Regions from separate parts of the Arthrobacter sp. HLT1-20 genome, predicted to be linked through region 3. Evidence: predicted binding sites of a transcription regulator. Region 3 holds the regulator's gene; each other region holds the start of a gene.
What was found. The regulator LexA, encoded in region 3, represses DNA repair genes until DNA is damaged. The targets are predictions, from matches to a motif close to TCGAACANNTGTTCGA.
Positions count from the first base shown of each region.

Region 1 (9,958 bases), on a different contig from region 3:
CTGCTGCGTTCCTGACCGGTCAACTCGGCAATGGCGTCCATGATGGTGTCGGTGACGTGCCGGCGGGCTGGCAGGGAGTGGTCCGGTCCCGTCTTGTCAAAGTACAGTGGCTTGCCAAAACGCAGGGTGAACTGTGCCGGGCGGAAGCCCTTGCCGCCAGCGGGCTGCAGCTTCTCGGTGCCAATGATGCCCACCGGGACCACAGGGGCGCCCGTTGTCAGGGCCAGCCAACCCACGCCGGTGCGTCCACGGTACAGGAGGCCGTCGCGTGAGCGGGTTCCCTCGGGGTAGATGCCCACGCCCTCATCGCGGCCCAAGATATCCAACAGTGTCTTGAGCGCCTGAACGCTGGCAGCTTGCTCCCCGCGTTCCACCGGAATGGAGTTTACTGACTCGAAGAAGGACTTCATCAGTTTCCCCCTGATGCCCTTGCCGGTGAAGTATTCGGCCTTGGCGAAGAAGGAGACCGGCCGCGGTGTCAGCGCCTGCACAATGACCGAGTCGAAGAAGGAGAGGTGGTTGGGCGCCACAATGAACGGCCCGTCGGTGGGCACATTCTCCAGGCCCTCAACGGTTGGCCGGCAGAGGGCGCTGATGGTGCCGCGTGTCAGCACGCGGGTCATGTCATAAAGCGCCATCGCGGGCCTCCCGGAAGGTCTGTGCCAATTCGTCGGCAAGTTCGCGCGTGGAATCGACGACGGCGGCAACGCCTGCCGCTGCCAGCTCGCCGTCGGCGGCAAAGCCCCAGGAGACGCCAATGCAGTCAAGGCCGTTGGCCTGGGCGCCCATCACATCCTGGTGTCTGTCCCCCACCATGACTGCCGTGGATCCTGCGTCGGCAAGGTGGTCCAACTCCGAGAGTTCGGTCAGGGCGGCCGCAATGATCTCGCTCTTGCCTGCACGGTAGCCGGGTGCACCCGGCATGAGGGTCTCGTCCGTGTGGGAACCCTTGATGACGGCAAATAGCTGGTCAATCCCATGGAGTGCCAGTAGTTTCTTGGCCAGAGGCTCAGGCTTTTGCGTGGCAACAGCCAGCGGAATGCCTGCGTCCTTCAACTGCGTCAGCAGGTCCACGATGCCCGGGTACAGCACGGACATGGCCATGCCCTCCCGCATGTACCAATCCCTGTACGCGGCAATGACGGCAGGCACCGTCTCCACGGGGACGCCGGCAAAGGTGACCAGTGCGTCAGCGAGCTTGGGGCCCACCATTGCGTTGAGTGCGTCCAGCCCGGGGCTCTGTAGGTCCATGGTGCCCAGGGCATATTCGATGCCCTGGGTGATCCCTCCGGCCGGGTCAACAAGCGTCCCGTCGAGGTCGAAAAGGACTGCGGTGGCAGATTTGCCACGATTGACGGGCGGAGCGGCGATATTCACGTCCATAGTTTCTCACGACATGCGCCACTACCGGCTCATCCATGCCTGTCCGGGAATATCTTAGCTGAGCGTAGTCGACCTCCACCCGACCCTCTCCCCCGCATCTGTGACGCACTTGATGCATCGGAAAGCGCTTTCTCGAGCGATTTCGGTGCAACAAGTGCGTCACAGTTAGGAAAGGGTGGAGCGGTTATGGCGTGAGGGCCTCGCGCAGGAACGTGGCGGTGTAACTTTGTTCACTCTTTGCCACCTTCTCCGGGGTTCCCGTGGCAATCACCTGGCCACCGCCGGTTCCGCCGTCCGGGCCCAGGTCCACGATCCAGTCGGCACTCTTGATCACGTCAAGGTTGTGCTCAATGACGATGACTGTATTGCCCTTGTCCACGAGCCCCTGCAGCACCAGCAGCAGCTTGCGAATGTCCTCAAAGTGCAGGCCCGTGGTGGGCTCGTCCAGCACATAAATGCTGCGGCCGTTGGAGCGTTTCTGGAGTTCGGCGGCCAGTTTCACGCGCTGCGCCTCACCACCGGAGAGGGTGGTGGAGGCCTGCCCCAAGCGAACGTAGCCGAGTCCGACGTCGACCAGCGTGCGCAGGTGCCGGGCAATGGGGGTGAAGGCCGCGAAGAAGTCGGCGCCTTCCTCGATGGGCATGTTGAGCACGTCGGCAATGGACTTGCCCTTGTAGTGGACCTCAAGCGTTTCGCGGTTGTAACGCGCACCGTGGCAGACCTCGCACGGCACGTAGACGTCCGGCAGGAAGTTCATCTCAATCTTCAGCGTGCCGTCACCCGTGCAGGCTTCGCAGCGCCCACCCTTGACGTTGAAGGAGAAGCGGCCAGGCTGGTAACCGCGCATTTTCGATTCGTTGGTCTCGGCAAATAGCTTGCGAATGTTGTCAAAGACGCCTGTGTAGGTGGCCGGATTGGATCGTGGTGTGCGGCCAATGGGGCTCTGGTCCACGTGCACCACCTTGTCCAGGTGCTCCAAACCATCCACGCGCAGGTGGCGGCCGGCCACCTGCTTGGCGCCGTTGAGCTTGTTGGCCAGCACCTTGTACAGGATCTCGTTGACCAGGGTTGACTTGCCGGATCCGCTGACGCCGGTCACGGCCGTGAGTACGCCCAGCGGGAACTTCACGTCAATGTTCAGGAGGTTGTTCTCCTTGGCGCCCACCACCGTGAGTTCACGCTTTTTGTCGTACTTGCGCCGGGTGGCGGGCATGGCGATGGACTTGCGCCCGGACAGGTAGTCGCCCGTCAGGGACCGGGTGTTGGCCAGCAGCTCCTCCAGGGAACCGGAGTGGACCACCTCGCCGCCGTGCTCGCCGGCGCCGGGTCCAATGTCAACAATCCAGTCGGCTTCCTTGATGGTGTCCTCATCGTGTTCCACCACAATGAGCGTGTTGCCCAGATCGCGCAGGCGGGTGAGCGTTTCAATGAGGCGGCGGTTGTCGCGCTGGTGCAGGCCAATGGACGGCTCATCGAGCACGTACAGCACGCCCACCAGGCCGGAACCGATCTGCGTGGCCAGGCGGATGCGCTGGGCTTCGCCACCGGACAGGGTGGCGGAGGCGCGTTCCAGATTCAGGTACTCAAGTCCGACGTCGAGCAGGAACCTCAAGCGGGCCTGGATCTCCTTCAGGACCTGGCTGGCAATCTGGGCTTCGCGACCCGTCAGTACCAGGTTGGAGAGGAAATCGAAGCAGTCGCGCATGGACAGGGCGGCAACAGCGGAAATGGACATGCCGTTGATCAGCACCGACAGCGAGGCCGGGTTCAACCGGGCGCCACCGCATGCGGGGCACGGGATCTGGCGCATGTACTCTTCGTACCTGTCCCGGGCGGAGTCCGATTCCGTCTCGATGTGCTTGCGCTGGATGTACTGCACGGCACCCTCAAAGCCGGTGCTGTACTTGCGTTCGCGGCCAAAACGGTTCTTGTACTGCACCACCACCTTGTGGTCCTTGCCGTACAGGATGGCCGTGCGCACGGGGGTTGCCAACTTGTTCCAGGGGGTGTCAAGCTCGAAGTCGAGTTCGGCCGACAACCCTTCCAGGAGGCGGTTCCAGTACTCAGTGGTGGCGGTGCCCAGCGACCACGGGGCGATGGCGCCCTCGCGCAGCGAGAGGAACGGGTTGGGGATGACGAGCTCTTCATCAACCTCAAGCTTGGTGCCGATACCGCTGCAGGCGCTGCAGGCCCCGAAGGGGTTGTTGAAGGAGAAGGAACGCGGCTCAATCTCGTCAATGGCCAGCGGGTGCTCGTTGGGGCAGGCCAGGTTCTCGGAGAAGGAGCGGATGCGTCCGGAATCCTGCTCCGGCAGGTCGACCAGTTCGGCCAGCACACGGCCGTCAGCCAGCCCCAGGGCCGTTTCGACGGAGTCGGTGAGGCGCTGCTGGATGCCGTCCTTGACTACCAGACGGTCCACCACGACGTCAATAGTGTGCTTGAACGTCTTCTTCAGCTTGGGTGGATCGCTGAGCTGAATCTGCTCACCGTCCACCTTGGCGCGGGAATAGCCCTTGGCCGTGAGTTCCTTGAACAGTTCAACAAACTCGCCCTTGCGGTCGCGCACCACGGGAGCCAGGATCTGGAAGCGGGTTCCTTCAGGCATCTCCAGCAACTGGTCAACAATTTGCTGCGGTGTTTGCTTGGCAATGGGCTCGCCGCAGGTGGGGCAGTGCGGCGTTCCCACCCTGGCCCACAGCAGGCGCATGTAGTCATAAATCTCGGTGATGGTGCCCACGGTGGAGCGCGGGTTCTTGCTCGTGGACTTCTGGTCAATGGAGACCGCCGGGGACAGGCCCTCAATGAAGTCAACATCGGGCTTGTCCACCTGGCCCAGGAACTGCCGGGCATAGGCGGAGAGCGATTCCACATAGCGGCGCTGGCCCTCGGCGAAGATGGTGTCAAACGCCAGGGAGGACTTCCCCGAACCCGACAAGCCCGTGAAGACGATCATGGCGTCACGGGGCAGGTCAAGGTCAACGTTGCGCAGATTGTGCTCGCGGGCGCCCTTGACGATCAAGCGCGACAAGTCGGGGCGCTGCGGAACGGTTGACGAGTTGTGCAACTGGGCCATGGTTTCCTTCACATTGCTGTCCACTGTGTGGGCGCGGCACGGCCAGAGCTCTGCCGGGCTCGTGTGTAATCACTGCTAAGTATAATCGAAAGTTCGTTCGAACGCGCGTTCTCTTAGCCGCACGTCAACCGCTGATGGCGCGGTCCAGCGCGGCGCCCACAATGCGCAGCGCCTGGCTCTGGGGAACACCCAAATCACGCACGACGGCGGCAAAGGCGTCAGCCGCCGCTGCAACTTGGGCGGAAATGGCGTCGCCGCCGGATGCCACGGCGGTGCCGCTGCGGCCGGCCGTCACCACAATGCCTGCCTGCTCCAATTCCCTGTAGGCCCTGGCCACTGTGTTGGCTGCCACGCTCAAATCCGCTGCGAGTGCCCGCACCGACGGGAGCTTGCTGCCCACGGCCAGCTCACCCGAGGCTGCCAAATCCAGGATCCGCAAGCGGATCTGCTCGTAGGGCGGCACAGTGGACTCCGAGTCCAGACGCCAGCGGCGCATTAAAATATCCATGGTGTTCATAACTGACTCACCTCTTCCACCAGCGGATCTCCAAACTGGCTCATGTATAGCTCGAAGTAGAAACCCTTGCGTTCAAGGAGCACGTGATGGTTGCCCTGTTCAATGATCTCACCGTTATTCATCACCAGTATCAAATCTGCGTCACGAATCGTGGAGAGCCTGTGCGCAATGACAAAACTGGTCCTGTTGTGGCGGAGTTTGTTCATGGCCGTGCGGATCATGACTTCGGTGCGGGTGTCCACGGAACTCGTGGCCTCGTCCAGGATCAAAATGCCGGGGTTGGCAATCCAGGCGCGGGCAATTGTCATGAGCTGGCGCTGCCCCTGGCTCAGCCCGCCGCCGTCGTCGCTGAGGACTGTGTCATAACCGTCGGGGAGCGACATGACAAAGTGGTCCACGTGGGTGGCCACCGCGGCCTCGATGATCTCCTCCTCGGTGGCGTCCAGTTTGCCGTACCTGAGGTTGTCCATGATGGTCCCGCCAAAGAGCCAGGCGTCCTGAAGCACCATGCCAAATTGGCTGCGCAGGTCATCGCGGCTCAGATGCGCGGTATTGACGCCGTCAACCGTGATGGTGCCGGAATCGATCTCGTAGAACCGCATGAGCAGATTGACCAGGGTGGTCTTGCCGGCGCCAGTGGGGCCAACAATGGCAACCGTCTGGCCGGGCTCGGCCACCAGGGAAAGGTCCCTGATGAGCGGCTCCCCCGGCTTATAGCCAAAATTGACGTGGTCAAAAACCACGCGGCCCTTAGGTTCGGCCAACACCGCCGGCGGGGTGTGATCGGGGGTCTGTTCCTGCGCATCCAACAGCTCAAAGACTCGCTCGGCCGAGGCCACGCCTGATTGCAGCAGGTTGATCATGCTGGCCAGCTGGGCCATGGGTTGGCTGAACTGGCGGGAATACTGGATGAACGCCTGGACGCTGCCGATGGTGAGGGCGCCCTGGGCCACCTGAATGCCGCCGAGCACCGCCACCACCACATAGTTCAGGTTGGAGATGAAGTTGGTGCTGGGCATGATGATGCCGGAAATAAACTGGGCTTTGGCGCTTGACTCGTAGAGCCGGTCATTGGAGACCCGGAACTTTTCAATGGCTGCCTGCTGCTGGCCAAAGGCCTTGACAATCTCGTGTCCTGTGAACATTTCCTCCACGTGGCCGTTCAGCTCACCCGTGCTCTTCCACTGCGCGGCAAACTGCACCTGGGAGCGTTTGGCAATCATGACCGTCATGGCGGCAACGATCGGCACCGTGAGCAGCGAGATGCCGGCCAGCATGGGCGAGATGGAGAACATCATGCCCAGCACGCCGCACACTGTCAGCACGGCGATGAGGATTTGGGTCAGGGTCTGGTTCAACGTTTGGGAGAAATTGTCGATGTCGTTGGTGACGCGGGACAGCACGTCCCCGCGGGATTCCTGCTGGAAGTGCGACATGGGCAGCTTGTCCAGCTTGGCTTCAATGTCCGTTCGGAGCCGGTACATGGATCGCTGCACAATGCCTGTGGTGATGTAGCCCTGGGACCAGTTGAAGAAGAACGCCACCACATACAGGCTCAAAACAATGAGCAGCACGGCACCCAGCGCCTGCAGGTCCAGGCCCTGGCCGGGCACCACGTTCATGGCATTGAGCATGTCGGCGAGTTGACCCTGGCCGCTGGCCCGCAGCGCCGCCACTGCCTGGTCCTTGGTGGTTCCGGCCGGGAATTTGCCCAACATCTGCCCCACGACGCCGTCGAAGATGATGTCCGTTGCCTGACCCAACACCTTTGGTGCCACCACGGACAGGCCCACGGAGATGGCAGCCATGGCAATCACGGCCACTATGCGCAGTTTGTCGGCAGCCATCAAGGCGAGGATGCGTTTGAGGCTGGGGCCAAAGGAGATGGCTTTTTGTGGCGGGCCGCCGGCGCGGGCCCCTCGCATCATGGTCATGCTGCACCGCCCTTGTTGTCTGAAAGCTCGTCTTCTGTTGACTGGTCATCGTCGCTCAGCTGAGATGTCACAATTTCCTGGTAGGTGGGGCAGCTGTCCAGCAGTTCCTCGTGGGTGCCTTGGCCCACCAACGCCCCTTCATCCAGTACCAGGATGTTGTCCGCATCCTTGATGGTGCCCACGCGTTGGGCCACCACCAACACTGCCGCGTCCCGGGTGACCGGTTTCAGGGCTGCCCGCAGCTTGGCGTCCGTGGCGTAGTCCAGGGCGGAGAAACTGTCGTCAAACAGGTAGAGCGTTGGCTGGGCGGCAATGGCCCGGGCAATGCAGAGCCGCTGGCGCTGGCCACCGGAAACATTGGAGCCGCCCTGCTCAATGGGAGAATCAAGCCCCCGGGGCATGTCCCTGACAAAGTCGGCAGCCTGGGCGGTTTCCAATGCCTCCCATACTTGCGCATCCGTGGCCTGCGGGTTGCCCATGCGGATGTTGCTGGCCACGGTGCCGGTGAACAGGTACGCCTTTTGCGGCACTAGGCCGATGGAGCCGCGCAGGGCAGCCAGCGTGACGGCCTTGACGTTGTGGCCACCGAGCTCGATGGAGCCCTCGGTGCTGTCCAGGAGCCTTGGTATGAGGTTCAACAGCGTTGACTTGCCGCTGCCCGTGGAGCCAATGATCGCCGTCGTGGTTCCAGGGGTTGCCGTAAAGCTCACCCCGGACAGGACGGGAGCCTGGGCGCCGGGGTAACTGAAGGCGGCGTTGCTGACCTGCAGCACGCCGTCGAGCTGGCCTACTGAAACAGCGCCGGGAGCATCCACCACGCTGGCTTGGGTGTCCAGGACTTCCATGATGCGTTCGGCGCTGACGGCCGCGCGGGGGATCATCATGAACATGAACATGGCCATCATGACGGACATGAGGATTTGCATGATGTAGCTCAGGAACGCGGTCAAGGCGCCAATCTGCATGTCGCCCGCGTCGATGCGCTGACCGCCAAACCAGAGCACGCCAACGCTCGTCACGTTGACCACAAAGAAGATGGTGGGGAACATGAGCGAGAGCAGGCGCCCGGCCCGCAGCTGCGAGGACGTCAGGGCGCCGTTGGCCGTGGCGAACCGGTCGGCCTCGTAGTCGCGGCGGCCAAAGGCGCGGATCACGCTGATGCCGGTGATTTGCTCGCGCAGCACGCCGTTGATGTCGTCAAGCTGCTTCTGCACCTTGCGGAAGGTGGGGACCAGCACCCGCACGATGAGGCCGATCGCCACGATCAGCAAGGGCAGGATGACCAGCAGCAGCCCGGACAGGGGGACGTCCTGGGCCATGGCCAGCACAATGCCGCCAAGGCACATGATGGGCGCCATGACCATCATGGTGAACGACATCAGGGTCAGCATCTGCACCTGCTGGACGTCGTTGGTGGTGCGGGTGATCAGCGACGGCGCGCCAATGATGCCCACCTCCTGGGAGGAAAACGTCTCCACCTTGTCGAAGAGGTCGCGGCGGATTTGCCGCCCCACGCCCATTGCTAGCTTGGCGCTCAGGTAGGTGGCCGCGATGGCACACACCACCTGGCCCGCCGTGATGGCGAGCATCCAGCCGCCTAGGTTCATGATCAGGTCAATGTTGCCCTTGACCACGCCGTCGTCGATGATGTCGGCGTTGAGCGTGGGCAGGTACAGCGTGGCCAGGGTGGAGAGAAACTGCAGCACCACAATCATGATCAGCTGCGCCCTGTGCGGTGCCACATTGCGGGCTATCAAGCGAAACAGCACGTCAAACTCCTAGGTGCGCATCAAAATTTGGTTCGAACAGGTAACAACTTACTCCTGGGGGGCCAGCTTGTCAGCGTGGGCTCCCTGTGATTGCCCGGGGGCTCGCGAGTACGCAGATAACGCCCTCAAAACGCGTTGAGAGGGCGTTATCTGCAGAGTGACCGGCGGGTCAGCACCTGCCAGCCCTCAGCCGAAGAGCTCAAAGGCCACGACCCCGCCGGCGGTCACCATCTCGATTTGCCGCCGGGCCTGCGTTTCCACGGGTTCGGGGCTCAAGGCGCGCAGGTACTCCGTGTGTTCCGCCAGTGAGGCAACTGCCTTCTCGATATTCGCCGGGCTGACCTTCACAAAATGTGTTGGCTGAGGAGTGCTGATACCCACCCAGCGGACCTTGTGGCGGCCCAAACCCTCATCGAGGAGTTCGGGGAAGATCCAGTCATTGTCCGCATCGGACACCGCGTCCAGCACGCTGCGGCCAACGGCCCTGTGATCAGCGCTGTTCCAACGCCCCGGACCCCACGTTTCGCCGTGGTTCAGTGTCAGCACAACATCGGGTTTGACCTGGCGGATATGCCGGGCAAAGTCACGGCGCAGCGCCACACCTTCCTCGACCCGGCCGTCGGGGTGGCCAAGGATGGTCAAATTCTCCACGCCCACCTGCCGGCACGCGTTGAGTTGCTCCACAGCCCGCAACGGACCGCTCAGCTCGGGAGCCATCGTGGCAATGCCAGCCTCCCCGTGGGACGCCAGCAGGTAGTGGACTTCCTTTCCGTCCTCAACCCACTGGGCCACGGCCGCCGCCATGCCATATTCGGGGTCGTCCGGGTGGGCAACAATGACAAGGGCGCGCTGCCAGTCCTGCGGAAATGCCTGTAAATCGCTCATTGTTTTTCTCCCACCATGAAGATGCGCCGGAACTCAAAGTTGGTACCAAACTCCGTGGCCGGATAAGCCTGCCGCAACAATGCCGCGTAGTGCTGCTCAAACTCGGCGCTTTCCACGGGACCTAGCGCCGCCAGCACGGGGCGCAACCCCGTCCCGCGGACCCACTCCAACACTGGGTTCTCCCCCTGCAGGAGCTGGCTGTACGTGGTTTCCCACACATCCACCCGGGCCCCGCCGCGCAGGAACAGCTCCTGGTACTCCGCCGGCTCCCCCACCGCATCCTGATGCCGCAGCACCCCGTCCAGCTGCTCCCGCCAGCGTGCACTGGCTGCCAGTTCCCGCATGATGGTGTGCGACGGCGCCCCAAAGTTCCCCGGCACCTGGACTCCCAGCCACC
Region 1 covers NZ_JBTNDR010000005.1:152,002-161,959, forward strand. Annotated here, with positions in the region: gene ACX80Q_RS04960 (lysophospholipid acyltransferase family protein) at 1-638, opposite strand, end outside; gene ACX80Q_RS04965 (HAD hydrolase-like protein) at 625-1,377, opposite strand; gene uvrA (excinuclease ABC subunit UvrA) at 1,568-4,456, opposite strand; gene ACX80Q_RS04975 (GntR family transcriptional regulator) at 4,581-4,973, opposite strand; gene ACX80Q_RS04980 (ABC transporter ATP-binding protein) at 4,970-6,907, opposite strand; gene ACX80Q_RS04985 (ABC transporter ATP-binding protein) at 6,904-8,676, opposite strand; gene ACX80Q_RS04990 (PIG-L deacetylase family protein) at 8,863-9,561, opposite strand; gene ACX80Q_RS04995 (trans-aconitate 2-methyltransferase) at 9,558-9,958, opposite strand, start outside.
Region 1: a site for LexA is predicted at 4,542-4,557, ahead of uvrA (excinuclease ABC subunit UvrA). Genes of this name have one in related genera too.

Region 2 (9,958 bases), on a different contig from region 3:
GGCCGAACCCATGGACAGTGCCAGGGCGGCAATCTCGTCGCCGGCCAGCTGCGGGTGTTCCATCATCTGGGTGGCCAGAGCCAGCGGGTGTTTGTCATGGGCGTGGCCGAAGGTGAGTAGTTCAGGCATGGGTGAGTCGGTGGGGAGCTCTTCCAGCTCGGCGTCCACCAACGGCTTGTATGCGTTCCCTGAGCGGCGTACCGTCTGGGCGGCATTGTTGATGATGATGTCCAGTGGCCCGGCCTCGTTGAGGGAGTCGGTCAATGCCACCACCTGGGTGGGGTCACGGAGGTCAATACCCACAATGCTCAGGCGGTGGATCCACTCGCTGCTGTCCTCCATGGCGGAGAACCGGCGTGCGGCATCCTTGGGGAATCGTGTGGTGATGGTGGTGTGGGCGCCGTCGCGGAGCAGGCGCAAGGCAATGTACATGCCGATCTTGGCGCGGCCGCCGGTCAACAGCGCCCTCTTGCCGCTTAAGTCTGTGCGGGCGTCACGCTTTGAGTGGTTGAAGACAGCGCAGTCAGGGCACAGCTGGTGGTAGAACGCGTCAACCTGGGTGTAGGGCTGCTTGCAGATGTAGCAGGGGCGGGGACGCAAAAGCGTCCCCGCCGTGTCGCCAGTGGTTGACGGCTTGAGTTTGTTGCCGCGAGTTTCATCGTCTATGCGGTCCGGGGCCGCCGTGGCAGTCTTTGCAAGCACTGCCTTGTCAGCCTCATTGACGGCGTCGCGCTTTGCCGTGCGACGGTACCGCTTGACTGCCTTGAACATCTTTCCTGTGGCCCGGCGAACCAAGACATAGTCGGGATGTTCTTCGTCATAGACATGGATGTTCTCCAAAACTTTAAGACAATTTTGGATTTCTTCGGGTGTTAAGTCAGGGGCAGTCACCCCATAATTTTAGCCTCTTCGGCTGAGGCAATTGACCGAATCGCTGAGACCTGGTTCTGCACAGCCAGGTCCACGGTTTCCTGTGACACTTGTTCGTGGCCAACGGCCAGTGCCAGTGCTTCAGGAATTTCGGCCGCGGCAGCCAAGGCAAGTGCCCGCTCCGCCTCATCGGGTGCCGGAACAATTTGACCCTTGCTCAGCACGGTGAGGCCGGACTCGGTGATGAGGAATCCCCGCGCCCTGTCCAGCTCCGGGTCAACGCCAATCGTTGCGCCGGACGGGACCTTGACGTTCTTGTCAATGATGGCCCTGCGCACAATGGCGCCTGGGCCCACAATGACCTTGTCCATCAAGACTGAATCTTGAACACGGGCACCCTCGCCAACAAATACGTCATTGGAAAGGACTGAGTTTTCCACCACGCCACCAGTAACAACAACGCCTGGTGCAACGATGGAGTCCAAAGCGGCCCCCACCGAATTGTGCTCGCCCCGAACAAACTTGGCGGGCGGTGAAACCGTGCTGCGTGTGTAGATGGGCCATGCGCGATTGTATAGATTGAAGATGGGCAGCGGGGAGATCAGGTCCATGTGGGCGTCGTAGTAGGAGTCGATGGTCCCCACATCCCGCCAGTAGTTCCTGTCCCGGTCCGTGGCATCGGGGATGTCGTTGGTGGTGAAATCGTAGACGTAGGCTTCGTCACGGTCCACAAAGTAGGGAATGATGTCCCCGCCCATGTCATTCTTGGTGTCCTTCTTGGCGGCATCTTGTTCCAGGGCCTCAACCAGGGCGTCGGCGTCGAAAACATAGTTGCCCATGGACGCCAGGAATTGGTCGGGGGCGTCCGGAAGGCCCGGAGTTGATTCGGGCTTCTCCACGAAGGCGGAAATCTTGTGGGCGCCGATGGCACCAGGGACTTCAGCGTTGTCAATCTCGATGACGCCGAATTGGTCGGCCAATTCCAAAGGCTGGCGTACCGCGGCAACTGTGGCGCGGGCACCGGACTTAATATGGCTCTGAACCATCTGCTCAAAGTCCATGCGGTAAACATGGTCGGCGCCAACCACAACAACAATGTCCGGTTCGGCGTCGCCAATGAGGTTCAAGGACTGGTAAATGGCGTTTGCGCTGCCCAGGAACCAGCTCTTGCCGCGTCGTTGCTGTGCTGGAACGGAGGCAACATAATTGCCCAATTGTGTCGCCATGCGCCAGGTTTCGGAAATGTGTCGGTCCAAGCTATGCGATTTGTATTGTGTCAATACAACAATCTTCAAGTAACCGGAATTTGCCAGATTGGACAAAGCAAAATCGACCAAGCGAAAACCCGCAAAAGGTACTGCTGGTTTGGCTCGGTCAGCTGTCAGGGGCATCAGTCTCTTGCCCTCACCGCCTGCCAAAACTATCGCCAAAACCTTCTTTACTGACATGTTTCAACCTCCCACAGCTTCACTGGTGCTCTTAACTGTGCCCCGTAAGGTTCACAACAACTTCACACTAGAACAATTTCGTCCGCACAGACTACCTTGAGTATGTGCGTATAGATATTGTGACAAAAGAGTTTCCGCCCGAAATTTACGGAGGGGCCGGTGTGCATGTTGCCGAGCTCAGCCGCGTCCTTGCTGAAAAGGTTGATCTGCGTGTTCATGCCTTCGGTAAAGAGCGCGATGCTGACTTCCATGGTGCAACCGTTACCTCGTACTCGGACCTGCCGGAATTAGCCCATGCCAACGCCACAATTCAGACGTTGGGCGTTGATCTGCAGGTAATTCCAGCCATCGCCGGCTCGGATTTGGTCCACTCGCATACGTGGTACGCCAACATGGCCGGCCACGTCGCCTCCTTGCTGCATGGAATTCCACACGTTTTGAGCGCCCACAGTTTGGAGCCCTTGCGTCCCTGGAAGGCTGAACAGCTCGGTGGCGGATACGCGGTGTCTTCTTGGGTTGAGAAGACGGCATATGAAGCGGCGGCAGCCATCATTGCTGTTTCCGACGGCATGCGCCAAGACATCCTGCGCAGTTACCCGGATGTTGATCCGGCCAAGGTGAAGGTGATTCACAATGGCATTGACGTGGCCACCTGGCAGCGCGATGAGAACGACGACGTAGTGCGCTCCCTTGGCATTGATCCTGACCGCCCCAGCGTGGTTTGGGTTGGGCGGGTTACCCGCCAAAAGGGTGTGCCGTACTTGTTGAAGGCTGCGGCCGCCTTGCCGCCGGAAGTCCAACTTGTGTTGTGTGCCGGTGCCGCCGACACGCCGGCCCTTGGTGCCGAGGTCAACGCCCTCATCGAAGGCTTGAAGGCCGAACGCGACGGCGTCGTTGTCATTGAGCGTATGTTGCCGCGAGCAGAGCTTGTCCAGGTTCTGAGCCACGCAACCGTTTTTGCGTGCCCGTCCATCTACGAACCCCTGGGGATTGTGAACTTGGAAGCCATGGCCTGTGGCGCCGCGGTTGTGGCCAGCGCCACCGGTGGAATTCCTGAAGTTGTGGCCCATGGCGAGACTGGGTTGCTGGTTCCGCTGGAACAGGTCAGCGACGGAACAGGGACCCCGCTGGATCCGGAGAAGTTTGTTGCTGACTTTGCCGCCGCCATGATCGAGGTTGTCAATGATCCTGCCCGTGCCCGCATCATGGGTGAAAAGGGCCGCCAACGAGCCCAAGATCATTTCTCTTGGGAGTCGATTGTGGAACAAACCCTTGATGTCTATAGGAGCGTCCTTCCGCAGGAGTAGCTCAACCGCTGCCATCATTGTGCTCCACTCTTGATTTGTTGAAGGCCCCGGTTTGTTGCTCGGGGCCTTCACTGCGCTTGGCAGCAGGGCCTGCCTGCGACGAGGGCGTCCGACCATTTGGGTCCGGGCCACTGCTGCCAGATGCTCCGCGCATGTTCTCTTCATCGTCCCGGATAAGTCCGTGATGGAAGTAGTTCCGGCGGGGGGTCTGACTCGGATCAAGGAGATACGGGGCCGTGAAGTAGGGCGTGCCGTTCTTGAGTGTCACGCTCCAGTCGCTGTGGTGCAGGAGAGAATGGTGGTAGCTGCACAACAAGACTGCGTTGTTGATGTTGGTATCGCCCCCGTTCTGCCACGGAATGATGTGGTGGGCCTCGGTCCAGTGCGCGGGGATGGTGCAATCGGGGTATGCGCAGCCCAGATCCCGGGCGAACAGAATTTTCCGCTGGACCGGGGTAAACAGCCGTTGCGTACGGCCCACATTGAGGATGGTCTGTCCTTCACCCAGATAGAGGCGGGTAACGTCCGGGTCGCAGAGTGACTGGTCAAAGAGGTGCAAGGGCACTGGGCCGCTGTAGGGTGTGAAGGCTGTCCCGGCGCCATCGCTGCGTTGGATGTCCGCTTCGCTGGTTGTGATGATCAGTTGCGTTTTTAGGCCACCGTTGAGCGGCAGCTTCCCAGTCCGGGCCGCAAGTTTCACGCAGTCTATGAGCCCGTCCAATAGTTTCTGCGCACGGGTTCGGCGATCCTTGACTGCAGGGTCGGTGCTGTTGGGGTCGATTGGATCCAGTCCGTCCAGCTCTTCCCACGACTCTGGGCGGGGGATACGCACGCCGTCGACAACCCATGAATTGTCACCGCTGTCCACGCCATGTTGGCCACTATCGTGGTCTGCAGGGTTGGGATTCTGCTCAAGCCCAGGTTCAACCTGCTGCGCTGAACCTTGTGGCGGGTATGGTGCTGCGGACTGTGCTGGTGATGCGGCCGGCGCAGTGGGTGGCGTCGATGAAGCGGGCGCTTGGGTCGAGGTGCCGAACAGATCCAAAATCTCGTCCAGCAGCTCAGAAGTTGTTTCTTCAGACTCAGCTGGACCTTTTACCGGACCGGACTCGTGCTCATTGTCCTCGCTGGGGTTGATAGCCCCGTGCTTGTTCGGGTTGGTAGCAGTTCCTATGGCGGCCATGAGGTGTTCGTATTGCTCAATGATCATGTGACCGTCGAAGTGAATCAAACCACGACGGGGCTTGCGAAAGAAGACACCTTGTTTGGCAATTAAGTCGCCTTCGGTGGGCTTTTGGCCGTCGGGATCCAGATGCGCCATGATGCGGTTGCCTGCGTGTCGAAGAAAGTCCGGGTCCGCTTCCTGTCCTGTCCGGACCAGACTGGCTTGCACCTCAAGAGCGCGGTCATCTGTGATTAGACCCGCCTTAGCAAGCCCTTGTGCTTCTTCAACGAAGTTGGAGATCATCAGGGCTTGATCTTCGGAAAGCTCGGCGTGAAAAAATGCGTCACCGACGGTGCCTTGCAGAGCAGGAGAGATGTTGCCGGTGATGGTGTCCCTCAGCGGCAGTAGTGTTTCACTCAAGCGGATTCTGCGACGGGCCTCGGTGGCACTGATCTTGGCCGACTGAACCAGCAACGCCACGGGTGCATGGACTCCGGTTTGCAGAAACCGGCCAGCCGCTACGCGCTGCGCCAATTCTCCGGCGACCTGGACTGTCAGTGCCTGCTGAAACCGGCCCAAGCGCTCCAAGTCCTTTGCCCACTGGACACATTCGCTGTCTGTCAGCGATCCAACGTTCAGGCCAAAAGGCGGAGCTGGCTGACTTTCCGGGCCGCCAGCAACGGCGGCGGTTCGTGTTTCAGCTAAGTGGAAGCTGTTCGTCGCTGCCTTGATGATGGCGGATGCAAGGTTGATGAGCTGGTGAATGTGTTCACCAACCCGTGGTTCTCCTGCTGTGGAGTCCGAGATTCCCGGCTCCCTTGCCGTTGCTTCCATACATATATTCTAAATCGAGGCACTGACATTCACGGCCGGATTCTGCCATCTGTGGGTAATTTCGGCCTTCGCCCGGCCTGTGCACTAACAAGGGCGGTTGCCGCACGATTGCGACCTTGAAGCCATGACAACTCGGTGACAGCTTCATTGGATTGTGGATAACTTCTGGCACGTCTTGCCTGTGGCGTGTAGCTTAGTACCAAGCCACCGGGCAGTGACGTTAATGGCTACGTTTACCGCCTACTCAGCACTCACAGCAGGGGTCGGCGATGAGGGATTGCCACACAACAAGGAACAGCTCCAGCATCTGCACCAAGATTGGGCGACTCCAGGGTTTGTCACCCGCGGTTCGAGCCGCGCCGAGTCCAGACGGCAGGACTCGACTGTGGTGGGCTTGCCGATTCTCACGGCAGTACCTTGTGGCCGCGGCAGTAAGCGCATTGCTTGTCCTGAGTGGATGCAGTCCATCGCCGCCGGGCACCGGTGCAACCACACCACCCGGGAGCGGCAGTGCCAGCAGCGGTATCCCGACTCCGGCCGCCACCACGCCGGCGCCCACTACTGTTGCTGCATACCAGCCGGCCACGGCCCAAGGTCCTGCCCAAAACGTACCCGTACCCGTGCTCCCGGAAAAGGCCAAGGAATTCAGCAAGGAAGGCCTGATCGCCTTCACCGAATACTGGTACGAGACCCTCGGCTACGCTTTTGAAACTGGCGATCCAGCTCCTATGATGGCAATCAGCGACCCCGGGTGCCGTACGTGTGAGGCCATGAAGAAGAGTGTCATTGCGGGCCATTCCGGTGGGAAATGGATAGTGGGAGGGAAAATGGTTATTGGCACTCCGGCTAGTTCATTTGCTCAGACGGCAGAGGGAAACTATCAAGCCATCACCATGGCACGGCAGGAACAGGTCAAATTCTTCAAGGCGGATAAAACCCTGTCGAAAGACCTCGGAGTCACTATTGCTGAGGGGGACATTCTTGTGGGAGTGCGCCAAGACGGACGTTGGGTGGCCACGACGGTTGAGCACCTTGATGGAAACAAGGGATCGTGAGTCCGCGATCAGGCCATTCGTGGACAATGACAATCATTCTATGTGTAGGACTTGTCACGGTCCCCAACGCGTCGTTCGCCTCCGACTATGGAGACGTCGAAGTTGGCTGGGGAAATAACGACGTTGAATCAGGAGCCTGGGGATTGATCCCGGGTTCCGATGGACTGCTCGAACAGACCCCTTCTGTCGGACCTGAAGACAAGTACCTGTATGAGGCTCGACTTGCGTGTGCCGACGGTGACAGCGTCATCTTCACTGCATGTGCCCAAGTGATGCCTTCCTGTTCGACTGGCACTGGCAGTGACCAGGGCAAGCCGGGTGTAGCAATATATTGGTACCGGGCTTCGAAAGCTAGCCCTTCGGTCTGGACATATTTGTCAGGGCCGGAATGCGTCTACGGTGAGAAGCCACGCGACATCCTTGCCGAAATTGCGGCGGCAATTGCCCGCGAATTCCAGCGGACACCCGTGGCGCCCGCCACGATCGGCAGCCAGCCGGGACCCCACACGCTGCGCGGCGAGGAAACCAACGTCTATGCCGACGCTGCCACCCAATCGTTCGATCTGACCATGCTCGGCCAGCAGGTCACCATCACCGCAACCCCGGTGGCCTACACATGGAACTACGGCGACGGCACCATTTGGGGCCCCACACCCCACCATGGCGCGCCCCTTCATGAAGACAGAATCGGTGAACAGACTCAAACCAGCCACATCTACACAGCAACGGGGCGGCTCGGTATCACCGTCACCACCCATTTCGACGGAACTTACAGCGTCAATGGTGGGCCCCAGCTTCCCATTCCAGGGCAGGGCAACATCCCCTCGGCACCACTTGGCCTCACCGTCTGGCGCGCGGAAACACGACTCTATGCAGACGACTGTCTACAAAACCCCAGCGGCGTGGGTTGCTAGTTAAGCAAAGATGCCCGACGGCGGCACCCGGGTTGGGCGCCGCCGTCGAGCATGAGATCAAGCATGAGAAAAGGGGTTACGCCTTGGAAGCCAGTTTGGCCTTCTGGATCAGCACCTTCTCATCAACGGGGCCGGCGGAACTTGCCCGCAGGGTGCGGTAGTAGTCGCGGGCCTCGTCCTGGCGTTCACGCTCAATGCCAGTGGCAATCGTGGCGCGCAGGTGCTCGGGGCCGTAGCCAAACGCGTCCACCAAGTCCAGGGCGTGTGGACGCAGTTTGGCCAGCACCCGGTTGATGTAGGGGGACAGGGTGCGGGCCCTTTGCATGGAGATGCGGCCGTTCATCAGGTACCAGTCCAGGTGCTTCTCGATCAGGCCCAGGCCGAACAAGTCGCGCAGGCGTGTCAGTACCTTCTTGGTTCCGGCGTCAGAGACACGGTTCAGGGCACTTGTGAATGCCTCCCATTGAAGCAGCTCGGCATGGGCGCGGGCAGCCTCAATGAGCTCATTCTGGTGGTCGTTGAAGACGGCTGCACCCTGCTCCTTGGGCAGCTTTGCGGCTTCCTTGAGCGCGGCAGCAACGTCGGCCACCATGGTCTGCACGCGGTCGGCGAGCATCTGGCGCTGGGTGTCCTCGTCCTTCAAAGCCTTGGCGGACTTTTGCGCGGATCCTGTATCGGCAACAAATTGTGCCACTTGGCGCAGGCCGGTCTTGTTCAGTGTCAAGTCAGCTGCCTGGCCAACAACAAACCGGGCCAGAATGCCAAAGTCCAGGTTGCGGAATTCCTTGCTGTAATCGGCCAGCAAACGCTTGGCTACCAGCTGCAGCAGGACCGTGTTGTCGCCCTCGAAGGTCACATACACATCGAGGTCTGCACGCAACGAGGTGAAACGGTTCTCCACCATGAAACCCGCGCCGCCGCATGCCTCGCGGCACTCCTGGAGTGTGTCCAGGACATGCCAGGTGCTCATGGACTTCAGCGCCGCAGCCAGGGTTTCCAAGTCTTGGCGGTCTTCGTCGGTGTCATGCTTGCCGGAGAACACGTCGTCGAACTTGATGAGCAGTTCCTCGTGGGCAAACGCGGCCGCGTAGGTGGTGGCCAAGAGCGGCAGGAGCCGGCGCTGGTGACGCTGGTAATCCAACAGGACCACTTCCTCTGTGTCCGAGGCCGCGTTGAACTGGCGGCGTTCGGTGGCGTACTGAATGGCAATTTTCAATGCCACTTTGGAAGCGGCCACGGCGGCTCCATTCAAGGAGACCCGGCCCTGCACCAGGGTTCCCAGCATGGTGAAGAAGCGGCGCCCCGGGCTGGTGATGGGGGAGCTGTAGCTGCCATCCGCCGCCACGTCACCATAGCGGTTGAGCAGGTTGGTGCGCGGCACGCGTACATGATCGAAGGCCAGCCGGCCATTGTCGATTCCGTTCAGGCCGCCCTTGATGTTGTCATCCAGGCCCTGAATTCCGGGCAGAAACTCCATGGTGGCAGGGTCACGCAAGTCGACGTAGAACGCATGCACGCCATGGTTAACGCCCTGGGTGATCAGCTGGGCAAACACCACCGCAGCCACACCGTGAACGGCAGCGTTGCCCAAGTATTCCTTCCAGGCGGCCGCGAAGGGTGTGTTGATAACAAATTCGTCGGTATCGGCATCAAAAGTGGCCGTGGTGGCAATTGCGGCGACGTCGGAGCCATGGCCAATTTCCGTCATGGCGAAACTGCCTGGAATCTCCAGATTCATGATGCCCGGCAGCCACTTGTTCTGGTGCTCCTCGCTGCCAAGGTGCATCACGGCCGAGCCAAACAGGCCCCACTGGACCCCGCCCTTGATCTGCAGGGACGGATCGGCAATGACCAGTTCCTCAAATCCGGCAACATTGCCGCCGTGGTCATCACTCCCGCCAAGCCTCGTGGGGAACGCCCTGTGCACGCCATCTTGCTCAACCAGGATGCCCAACTGCTTGAAAACCCGTTCGCGGTGCTCGGTGTGGCTCAGCCCCTCTATCTTGTGCAGCTCGGGATTTCCGGCCAGTTTCCGGGCGTCCAAACGAACCTGCGCCCACCTGCCAAGCAACACTTCACCGAGCGCCGCAACGTCAACTGTTGCGCCGTCGTCGTGAGCTGCGGGAGAAACTGGTGTCATTACATCGGTCATGATTTTCCTTCTGCTGCGGTTACTGATTGTTGGGGCGCGGCGGTGGAGATGAACTGCCCCACGCCGTCGAAAAGCCACGCCGAAATCTGTTCGGCCATGGCGGTGGCTGCTGGTTTGCTGGGATCCTCGGGTGCCTGGAGCCACAATTCGCCCGCGGTGCGCACCAGTCCGATCGCGGCCGTTGGCCAGTAGCCCATCAGGGGCGACGCCGGA
Region 2 covers NZ_JBTNDR010000005.1:65,216-75,173, forward strand. Annotated here, with positions in the region: gene ACX80Q_RS04575 (SDR family NAD(P)-dependent oxidoreductase) at 1-891, opposite strand, end outside; gene glgC (glucose-1-phosphate adenylyltransferase) at 888-2,318, opposite strand; gene glgA (glycogen synthase) at 2,423-3,625, shown strand; gene ACX80Q_RS04590 (HNH endonuclease signature motif containing protein) at 3,627-5,369, opposite strand; gene ACX80Q_RS04595 (DUF6318 family protein) at 5,894-6,679, shown strand; gene ACX80Q_RS04600 (hypothetical protein) at 6,706-7,593, shown strand; gene ACX80Q_RS04605 (acyl-CoA dehydrogenase family protein) at 7,670-9,745, opposite strand; gene ACX80Q_RS04610 (TetR/AcrR family transcriptional regulator) at 9,742-9,958, opposite strand, start outside.
Region 2: a site for LexA is predicted at 5,621-5,636, ahead of ACX80Q_RS04590 (HNH endonuclease signature motif containing protein). Genes of this name have one in related genera too.

Region 3 (9,958 bases):
AAACGCAGCAGAAAGTTCTCACCGGCTAGGTCAGGGGTTTTGGCATCTTCTACAGCATCGTATGGCTGCTCACCTGCACTCTCGACAGCCACATAGGAACCTTTTTGACCCGTCCGGGTTGGCGGGTTGAACCACATCAGGAAGATGCCGGCCAGGGAGGCACTGACACCGATGATGATCAATCCCAGCACTGTGTTGTTCGTGGCCAGCATGACACCGGCAGCGGGGCCGATCATGAAAGTAATTTCGCCGCCCATGGAGTCTAGTGCGTACGCCGTGCGGCGCTGCTCTGTGGGAACCATGACGCTGAGCGCCTGGCGGACCACTGAGAATATGGGGACGGCAAAGAGTCCGCCGATGAATGCGGCCAGCACCAGTAGCTGAAAAGTCAGGAATGGCGCCGTGCCCCAAACCACAGCCTCAGCTATGACCGACGGAACCAGAGCCCGCCGCAGCCCGTGAATGTCCACCAACCGTCCCCGCCACGGCGCCCCGATGGCCATGCCTATGGTGATGGCCGCGGCGACTGTACCCGCAGCGGCGTAGCTGAGCCCCATGGACTGCACCACGTGCAGCGTCAGGAGGACACCGGCTGCTGCGTGGGGAATGCGCGCAAACATGGCGATAATCAGCAGCCGGCGCACGGATCCAACCGCGAGGACTTCGCGGTAGGCGGCAAAATTCACTGTAGTGACTTCTCTCTTGTGATCCATCACAAGAGCGCATCGAGGTGCTTTGTGAGGGTTTAGGTACGTGGGTGTGGGTGACGCAGACGAATTTGGATCGAATCAACGGCGTGGGCAAAGTACTCGTTGGCTGCCCAGTTTTCCTGCAATTGGGCTAGCAGATCGTTCACAGCGGGCTGGTCAAGCCCGGGCAACAGCGTGATGGTGACACACAGCTCCGGGCCGGTTCCCCCGCCCTTGACCAACTGACCGTGGGCTGAGGATTTTTTGCGCCACTGGGATTCTATGCCCTGGCCAACGCTGGCGGAAATGTCCACCACGGCACTGTTACCAAGAGCCGACACAGATTGGGCCAGAACATTTTGCACTGCCGCGTCAGCGTAACTGGGCAGCCATGTCTGCTGTTGGGCCAACGCCCACATTGCTGGGCGGCGGATCACAAAGGGCCGCTCCGAGCCAGGGTCCAGCACCATCAGCTGAGCGTCCTCCGCGACGGCAGACAACGCTGCCCGGGCCGCATACACGGCAACGGGCCGAGCCTCGGGGTGCCATTGTGTAAGGGCTTGGGCATGCGTGAATGCCGGCAGCACCCGGCGCCCGTCGGGTCCCTGCAAGGTCACCAGGGCCATGTCCGATTCCTTGTCGGACACCAGGCCGTTCTCCCCTACTGTGTGCTCGGCGAGCTGAGCAACAATGGGGATGAAGACACGGGCCTGCGCCAGGGCGGCTATGACCTGCGCTTCAGTACCTGAACCTGCGGCCAGTGCCTCCATGGCGGCAGCGAAACCGGTGTCCATGGCGCCGTCGTCAGCGTCAAAGTTGTGGTACTTTTCCTGTGCAGGCAGCTCCCGCCCAGCCCACGGCTGCCCGGCCGAATCCGTGGATCCGCCGGCACCGGCCAAGGCTTGGGCAATGTGGCCGGGCAGCTGCTTCTTGGGCATCTCGGTCATGAATTAGCGGCGGCCGGCCACGTCAAGGGCCTGCGGCAGGGTGAACTGGCCGGAGTAGAGGGCCTTGCCGATGATGGCTCCTTCAACTCCCTCGCCCACGAGCTCGCGCAACACACGGAGGTCTTCAAGGCTGGAAATGCCGCCCGAGGCCACCACGGGCTTGGCGGTGCGGGTGCACATTTCACGCAGCAGTTCAACGTTGGGGCCGCGCAGGGTACCGTCCTTGGTGACGTCGGTGACGACGTAACGGGCACAGCCGGCGTCTTCCAGGCGGGCCAAGACCTCCCAAATATCGCCACCCTCCTTGGTCCAGCCCCGTCCGGCCAGGGTGGTGCCACGGACATCCAAGCCCACGGCGATCTTGTCACCAAATCTGTCGATGACCCTGGCGGTCCACTCGGGGTTTTCCAGTGCTGCCGTGCCGAGGTTGACCCGGCCCACACCCAATTCCAGGGCGGCTTCCAGGGAAGCGTCATCGCGGAGTCCGCCGGACAGCTCAACCTTGATGTCCAGGGCCGCCACCATCTCGCGCAGCAGGTGCACGTTGGAGCCGCGGCCGAACGCGGCGTCAAGGTCCACGAGGTGAACCCATTCGGCGCCGTCGTTCTGCCAGTTGAGGGCGGCCTCGAGCGGCGAACCGTAGCCGGTCTCAGATCCGGCCTCGCCCTGAACCAGACGAACCGCCTGTCCATCTACGATGTCGACCGCGGGCAGCAATTCCAAAATGGGGGTGGTCATGGGGTCCTCAACGTGACTAGTACTTGCGAATGTGAAGTGGAGCGTGTGTGCGCCGGGCTAAACGCCGGCACTCACTGGGTGAACATGTAGGCGGCCACGAGCGACATGGCCGCCAATACGGCAAAGCTGATGGGTATCCATCGGGCAGTTTTCTGCTGGTAGAACGTGTAGGCGCCGCCAATGAGCAGCCCCGCCAAACCCATCAAAAGCAAGGACCACATTATTTGGCCGCCTTGTTCAGTGACAAGACCCAGTTGCGCAGCAGGCGTGCACCAGCATCGCCCGACTTTTCCGGGTGGAACTGGGTTGCGCACAGCGGTCCGTTTTCAACCGCGGCAATGAAGGGCGCACCGTGCTCCGACCACGTGACCATGGGTGGACGCATCTTCGGCTGGAGTACTTCAAAGTCCCATTTCTGCACACCATAGGAGTGCACAAAGTAGAAACGCTCGTTTTCAACGCCGTCAAACAACATGGAACCTTCGGGCGCCTGAACCGTATTCCACCCCATGTGCGGGACAACAGGGGCTGGCAGCAGCTCAACTGTTCCTGGCCACTCCCCCATGCCTTCTTCGTGGACGCCGTGCTCGAATCCTGCGTCAAAAAGCACCTGCATGCCTACACAAATACCCAGAACGGCGCGGCCTCCGGCCACACGGCGTCCGATCATGCGCAACGCATCAACGTTTTTGAGTTCCTTCATGACCGAACCGAAGGCACCCACTCCCGGCACCACCAGGCCGTCGGCGTTCAACACGTCCTCGGCCTTGGCACTGAGTTTAACCGTGGCGCCTGCCCGTTCCAAGGCGCGTACGGCGGAGCGCACATTGCCTGAACCGTAGTCGAGGACAGTGACCGTGGGCTTATTTTCTCCTGCTGGCAGGGTGGTTGCGGAGCTCACAAAAGGCCCTTCGTGGACGGAATTCCTGTAACGCGGGGATCTGATTCAATGGCTGAACGCAGGGCCCGGGCAAAGGCCTTGAACTGGGCCTCAACAATGTGGTGCGGATCGCGGCCGGCAATGACAGTCATGTGCAGGCAAATTTGTGCGTGCAAGGTGATGGCTTCAAAAACGTGGCGGGTCAAAGATCCTGTGAAGTGTCCGCCGATCAGGTGATATTCCTGGCCTGCGGGCTCGCCACCATGAACCAGGTAGGGTCGGCCGGAAACATCCACGACTGCATTGGCCAGCGCCTCATCCAGCGGGATGGTGGCTTCGCCGAAGCGGCGGATGCCCGCCTTGTTCCCCAAGGCTTCCTTCAGGACCTCACCGAAGGAAATGGCCACATCTTCCACCGTGTGGTGCGCGTCAATGTGCGTGTCGCCGGTGGCCTTAATGTTCATGTCGATCAGCGAGTGCTTGGACAGGGCTGTCAGCATGTGGTCGTAGAACGGGACTGAGGTGTCAATCGTGGAAACACCGGTGCCGTCCAGGTTGATTTCCACCAACACGCTGGACTCGCTGGTTACTCGTTCCAAACGGGCTGTGCGTCCCTGGCCGGGCTGCGGGCTGTTCTCAGTCATTGCACAAGTCCTTTGGTTTGTGTACGCGCCCCCTTGCCCTTGGCGACGCAGGGCAGGGCTGGGCTCGCGAACTTTTCTCTGTATGACACCAGTTTAGGAGAGAAGGCATGGTTATGCCCAAAACAGTCCGCTGCGATGCCGCCGGTGCCCGGCATGGCAGCGTTGTCCGCATCTGGGACTAGCCGGCCAGGATGGCGCGCAGCCCGTTGAGGAAAGCAGTTGTTTCTGCTTCGGTTCCAGCGGTCACGCGCAGGTGACCGGGAATTCCGACGTCGCGAATCAACACTCCGTTGGCCAACAAGGCTTTCCAGACGGCCTGGGGGTTCTCCAGCCCGCCAAAGAAGACAAAGTTTGAGTCCGAGGGGGCCGGGGAAAGTCCCAGGTTTGTCAGCTCCGTGACGATCCGGTCCCGTTGAACCTTGATGGCCTCCACATTGGCCAGCAGGGATGTTGAGGTGCGCAGGGCCGCGACGGCGGTAGCCTGGGTGATGGCCGACAGGTGATAAGGCAGGCGCACCAAACGGAGCGCGTCGGTGACTTCCGGCGCCGCTGCGAGATAGCCGAGACGCGCACCAGCCAAGGCAAACGCCTTGCTCATGGTCCGTGAAACCACCAGGCGGGGCCGGCCTTCCAGCAGGCTCAGGGCACTGGCGGTTCCTGTGTGCGCAAATTCTGCATAAGCCTCATCAACAATGACGATGCACTGCGATGCTTCACCTGCTGCATAAACAGCCTCCACCACGTCAAGGCCGAGGGCCGTTCCAGTGGGATTGTTGGGCGAGCAGAGGAAGACAATGTTCGGGGCGGCCGCACGCACTTGATCCGCGGCCGATGCCGCGGACAAGCTGTAGTCTTGCTCGCGCAAGCCGGCAAGGTACCCCGTTCCCGTGCCACTGGCCAGCAAGGGGTACATGGAGTATGTGGGCGGGAATCCCAGGGCGGTGCGTCCCGGTCCGCCAAATGCCTGGAGGATCTGCTGCAGCACTTCATTGGAACCGTTTGCGGCCCACAGGTTGTCTTCATTGAGACCGTGGCCCAAATACGCCGCCAATTCCTGGCGGAGTGTGGTGAATTCCCTGTCGGGGTACCTGTTGAGGCCTTCAAGTTCCCTGGCCACAGCAGCCAAGATAGCCTCTTTGGCATCTGCCGGGACGCCAAAGGTGTTTTCATTGACGTTCAACAGCACGGGAACGTCAAGTTGCGGGGCGCCGTAGGGATGCAGTCCGCGCAGATCGTCGCGGAGTGGCAATTGACCTAAGCGTTCAAACTGATCCATGACACCAGCTTAATTGCCAGCGTCTGAAATTTCCGAAACGGTGACAGTATGCGGACACCTCACCCGAACCGTTGGGGCAAGTCTTGTGGGCTTGCCGTCCAGTAGTGTTCTACTTCGGGATGGGAACGAACAGGCGCTGGCCGGCCTGCAGTACGCCCGTGCCCAACTCATTCAGGGCAACAATTTCACGAACCACGTCCCGGACATCCCGATTCGGATTGGTGGCTCCGGCGATACTCCACAGGCTGTCACCCTGAAGAACTGTCACGGAATGCGCATAGTTGTCCATGTCGACGGCCATGTTTTCCACTCCCGCATGGGCCGGGCTCGCCAGCGAGCTGAAAACAATGGCCAGCGCCACAAAGACCAGGATCGATGAGGCCACCAGGGCCGGAAGACCAAAGAGCACCAGCCTGCCCCTGCGCGTCAAAGTAAGCTTGACAGGCGCCGCCGCCAGCGGGAGCTGATGCGGCCGGTGACTGGCACCGCTGCCGCCAAACAAGCCCTTGGGTGTACTGCTGAGAGTTCCTGCGGAGATAACCATTGCATTCATGACTTCTCGTCCTTTCACCGTGGATCTGGATCCTTGGCCACACCTGCCGACTGGATCGAAATTCCACGCTTCATATCTTCGATAGAACGTATGTTCTAATTTGCTACTAGTACAGTTTTAGCATCTATAGACGACACTTGCCAAGGGTTGATAGAACAAATGTTTGAAATTGCCCGCCTTGTGGCTTAAACTTGGATTACAAGGATTAGCCGCTAGATGCAGTCCACCAGCAGGCACTGACATTGTTCAGGGCAGCCAAGAAAGGACCCGGAACCATGGCGCTTCAAGAACCTCCGCACCGCATCCCCCAAGCGCCCAGCCGCGCTGGCATGAAGGGGTTGACCGTTCGGCAGAAAAAGATCCTCGAGTGCATCCAGCGCTCCATTGCCGACAAGGGCTACCCGCCCTCCATGCGTGAAATTGGCGACTCCGTGGGGCTGGCCAGTCTTTCCAGCGTCACACACCAATTGACGCAGCTTGAGCGCCATGGCTATTTGCGCAGGGATCCCAAACGTCCCCGTGCCATGGAAGTCTTGATTCCGCTGGTTCTGGACAACGGCGAGGTGGAAATCGAGGGCGTCAGCGCCCCGTCAAAGTTGCGCAGCTCCAACGGGCTCAACTTTGCCGAGCTCAGCAGTTCCTCGGACACTGCTTTTGTTCCGCTCGTGGGACGCATCGCAGCCGGCGGGCCCATCTTGGCCGACCAGTCGGTGGATGACATTATGCCGTTGCCACGGCAGATTGTGGGCAGCGGTGAGCTGTTCATGCTCAAGGTCCAGGGCGATTCCATGATCGACGCCGCAATCTGCGACGGCGACTGGGTTGTGGTGCGGCAACAGCAAACAGCCAACAACGGCGACATTGTGGCAGCACTTCTGGACGATGAAGCCACAGTGAAGACCTTCCGCCAGCGCGACGGCCACACCTGGCTACTGCCCCAGAACACACGCTACGAACCCATCTTGGGCGACCACGCCACCATCATGGGCAAAGTAGTCTCGGTGCTCCGCAGCCTCTAGGCGCGCCAAATAACACGCATACGGATTCATTGTTCCTGAGGGCCAGGAACGGGTATTTTCCGGCTACTATCCGACACGTCGGCCGCGGGCTGGGCCCACGAGCGCGAGGGCCCCGCTGCGAGCTTGCGAGCAGTGGGAGCGCTTGGGGCCTTTGGTGTCTCCTTTACGTAGCCTACAAAAATACCCGTTCCTGGCCCTTGGCGTTATTTGCCGGAGAGCCGTTCCAGGGCAGCCAGAGCCACGGCACGGTCCTTGGTGGCCCAGAACGGCGGGAGGGCTGCGCGCAGGAACCCGCCGTAGCTGGCGTTGGCCAGGCGTGAATCGAGCACTGCCACGACTCCCCTGTCGGCGCTGGAGCGGATCAGGCGCCCCACACCCTGGGCCAGCCGCACGGCTGCGTGGGTGGCGGAGATGGCGATGAAACCGTCGCCACCGCTTTGCGCAACCGCACGGGCCCTAGCTGTCACCAAGGGGTCATCCGGGCGTGGGAACGGAATCCTGTCAATGACCACCAGCCGGCAGGAGGCACCCTGCACGTCAACACCCTGCCACAGTGACATGGTGCCGAACAGGCAGGTGTCCGGTTCATCGGCAAATTCCTTGATGAGCCCGGCCATGGAGGAATCGCCCTGGCACAAAATCTTGACGGAGAGTTTCTTGCGCAGTTTCTCTGCAGCGTCTTCGGCTGCACGCCGCGACGAGAACAGCGCCAACGTTCCGCCGCCGGCGGCGGTGATCAGCGCAGCAAGTTCATCCAGTTGCTCCGCTGACATGCCAAAACCCGGTTTTTGCAGATGTGCCGCCACATACAGCATGCCTTGCTTGGGGTAGTCAAAGGGAGAGCCGACGTCGGCCCCCGTCCAGGAGGGTGCGTTGGGGCCCAAGAGGCCCAGTCCGCCTGCCGTTGCCTGGAAAGACTCGCCAATGGCCAAGGTTGCCGAGGTCAGCACCACTGTGCGGTCGGCGAACAAGCCCTCGCGCAGCTTCATGGCCACACTGAGCGGTGCAATGTTGATGACGGCCGGCTCGCCGTCGTCGGCCTTCTGGTAGCCCTTGCCCGGGGTGAAGCTCCCCGGCCGTGAGGCCCACACCACCTCTCGGGCATCAGCGGCGGCCAACAACCGCTCGCACAGGTCGAAGATCAGGTTCAGCCGGGCCCGGGCAATGGAACGGCCCCCGTCCACGGCAGCGTTGCCTTCGGGCTTGGAATCCGAGAGTGCCGCCCGCACGGCGTCACGCACTTGTTCAATTGCTTGGCTTTGGGTTGGGTTCAGGCCATTGGGCAGCAGCCCCTCTGCCGTGCCGGCGAAGGCCAGGTCAAGGGCTGCCGCGCTGGCGTGAATGGCGTCAACGGAAACCGCCGTGTGCTTGCGGGTGCTGGAGGCCGCTGCCTGCACCATTTGCACCGAGAGCTGTCCCGTGACTGCGCCGGTGACACGGTCCTGCAATTCGTGGGCCTCATCCACCACCACCACGTCGTAATCGGGCAGGACCGCAATACCTTCGAACGCGCTGATGGCCAGCATGGCGTGGTTGGTCACCACAATGTCAGCCTCGGCGCCGCGGGCGCGTGCCAATTCCGAGAAGCATTCGGTGGCCAGCGGGCACTTTTGCGCCCCCAGGCATTCCATGGAGGTCACTGACACCTGCCGCCAGGCCTTATCGGTCACGCCGGGGACCAGCTCGTCCCGATCACCGGTGTCGGTGTCCTGCGCCCACTCACGAAGCCGCACCACCTCCCTCCCCAGCTGAGATGTGGGGCCGGTGGCAGCCCCCGGCAAATGGTTGACGGATGAATCTTCTCCGAGCGTGAACAAGGCGCCTTCGCCGGTGTCCTCGGAGGGGAAACCGCCACCCAGCTTCTGCTTGCACACGTAGTTGCTGCGGCCTTTGACCAGGGCAACATCAATGGCGCGCGGCAGGAGAGGTTCCAGGGCAGCGAGCAGGCGCGGCACATCACGGCCCACAATCTGGGCCTGCAGCGCCAGGGTGGCCGTGGCCACCACTGCCGGCTTGTCACTGGTGAGGGCATTGACAATCAGCGGGATCAGATAGGCAAGCGATTTTCCCGTGCCTGTTCCGGCCTGCACCAACAGGTGGTCGCCGCTTTCAATGGCGCCCACCACACGGCGCACCATCTCATGCTGGCCATCACGGCGTTGGCCGCCCATGGCTTCCACAGCCCTGTCCAGAAGTTCCAGTGCTTGTTGCGAAAATTCACTGTCAGCCATGTTGGACAAACGGTTCAACCTCGGCTGCCAGGTCTTCGCGGACCCGGACGTGGGCCACAGTTCCGTGCTCGCCGTGCTCCAGCGTGATGATCTCGGCGTCGGAGCGGTGTAACTTGTTCAAAACATCGCCGCGGTCGTAGGGGATCAGCAGCGTCAAGGTGACGCTGGGGTGCGGAATTCCCTCGCTGATGGCCTGGAGCAGCTCTTCGATGCCTTGCCCCGTTCGGGCGGAAACCACTACAGTGTTGGCCTCGTGCTGGCGCAGCCGTTCCACCACAAAAGGATCGGCGATGTCCCCCTTGTTCAAGATGATCAGCTCAGGGATCTTCAGCGCATCGACTTCGGCGAAGACTGTTCGAACGGCAGCAATCTGCCCCTCGGGATCGGGGTGGGAGGCGTCCACAATGTGCAGGATCAAGTCTGCGTCCGCCACCTCCTCCAAAGTGGAGCGGAAGGCTTCAACCAACTGGGTGGGCAGCGAACGCACAAACCCAACGGTGTCCACCAGTGTGTAGCCCAGGCCGTCGGCCGTCTCGGTCTTGCGCACTGTGGGATCCAAGGTGGCGAACAAGGCATTTTCTACCAATACGCCGGCATCGGTGAGACGGTTCAGCAGGGACGACTTTCCGGCATTGGTGTAACCGGCAATGGCCACCGAGGGCACGTTGTTGCGCTTGCGGTTGGCACGCTTGGTTTCGCGTGCCGGCTTCATGGCGGCAATCTCCCGGCGCAGCTTGGCCATCTTGGTGCGAATTTTTCGCCTGTCCAGCTCCATCTTGGTTTCACCGGGTCCACGGGAACCAATGCCACCGCCGGCGGCGCCCACACGGCCACCAGCCTGGCGGGACATGGACTCGCCCCAGCCACGCAGGCGCGGCAGCAGGTATTCCATTTGGGCCAGTTCAACCTGGGCCCGACCTTCACGTGACTTTGCGTGCTGGGCGAAGATATCCAGGATCAGGGCTGTCCTGTCAATGACCT
Region 3 covers NZ_JBTNDR010000014.1:85,637-95,594, reverse strand. Annotated here, with positions in the region: gene ACX80Q_RS09775 (MFS transporter) at 1-713, opposite strand, end outside; gene ACX80Q_RS09770 (SseB family protein) at 746-1,636, opposite strand; gene priA (bifunctional 1-(5-phosphoribosyl)-5-((5-phosphoribosylamino)methylideneamino)imidazole-4-carboxamide isomerase/phosphoribosylanthranilate isomerase PriA) at 1,640-2,374, opposite strand; gene ACX80Q_RS09760 (hypothetical protein) at 2,446-2,595, opposite strand; gene hisH (imidazole glycerol phosphate synthase subunit HisH) at 2,595-3,275, opposite strand; gene hisB (imidazoleglycerol-phosphate dehydratase HisB) at 3,272-3,898, opposite strand; gene ACX80Q_RS09745 (histidinol-phosphate transaminase) at 4,077-5,174, opposite strand; gene ACX80Q_RS09740 (LysM peptidoglycan-binding domain-containing protein) at 5,284-5,727, opposite strand; gene lexA (transcriptional repressor LexA) at 6,003-6,746, shown strand; gene ACX80Q_RS09730 (ATP-dependent DNA helicase) at 6,950-8,977, opposite strand; gene hflX (GTPase HflX) at 8,970-9,958, opposite strand, start outside.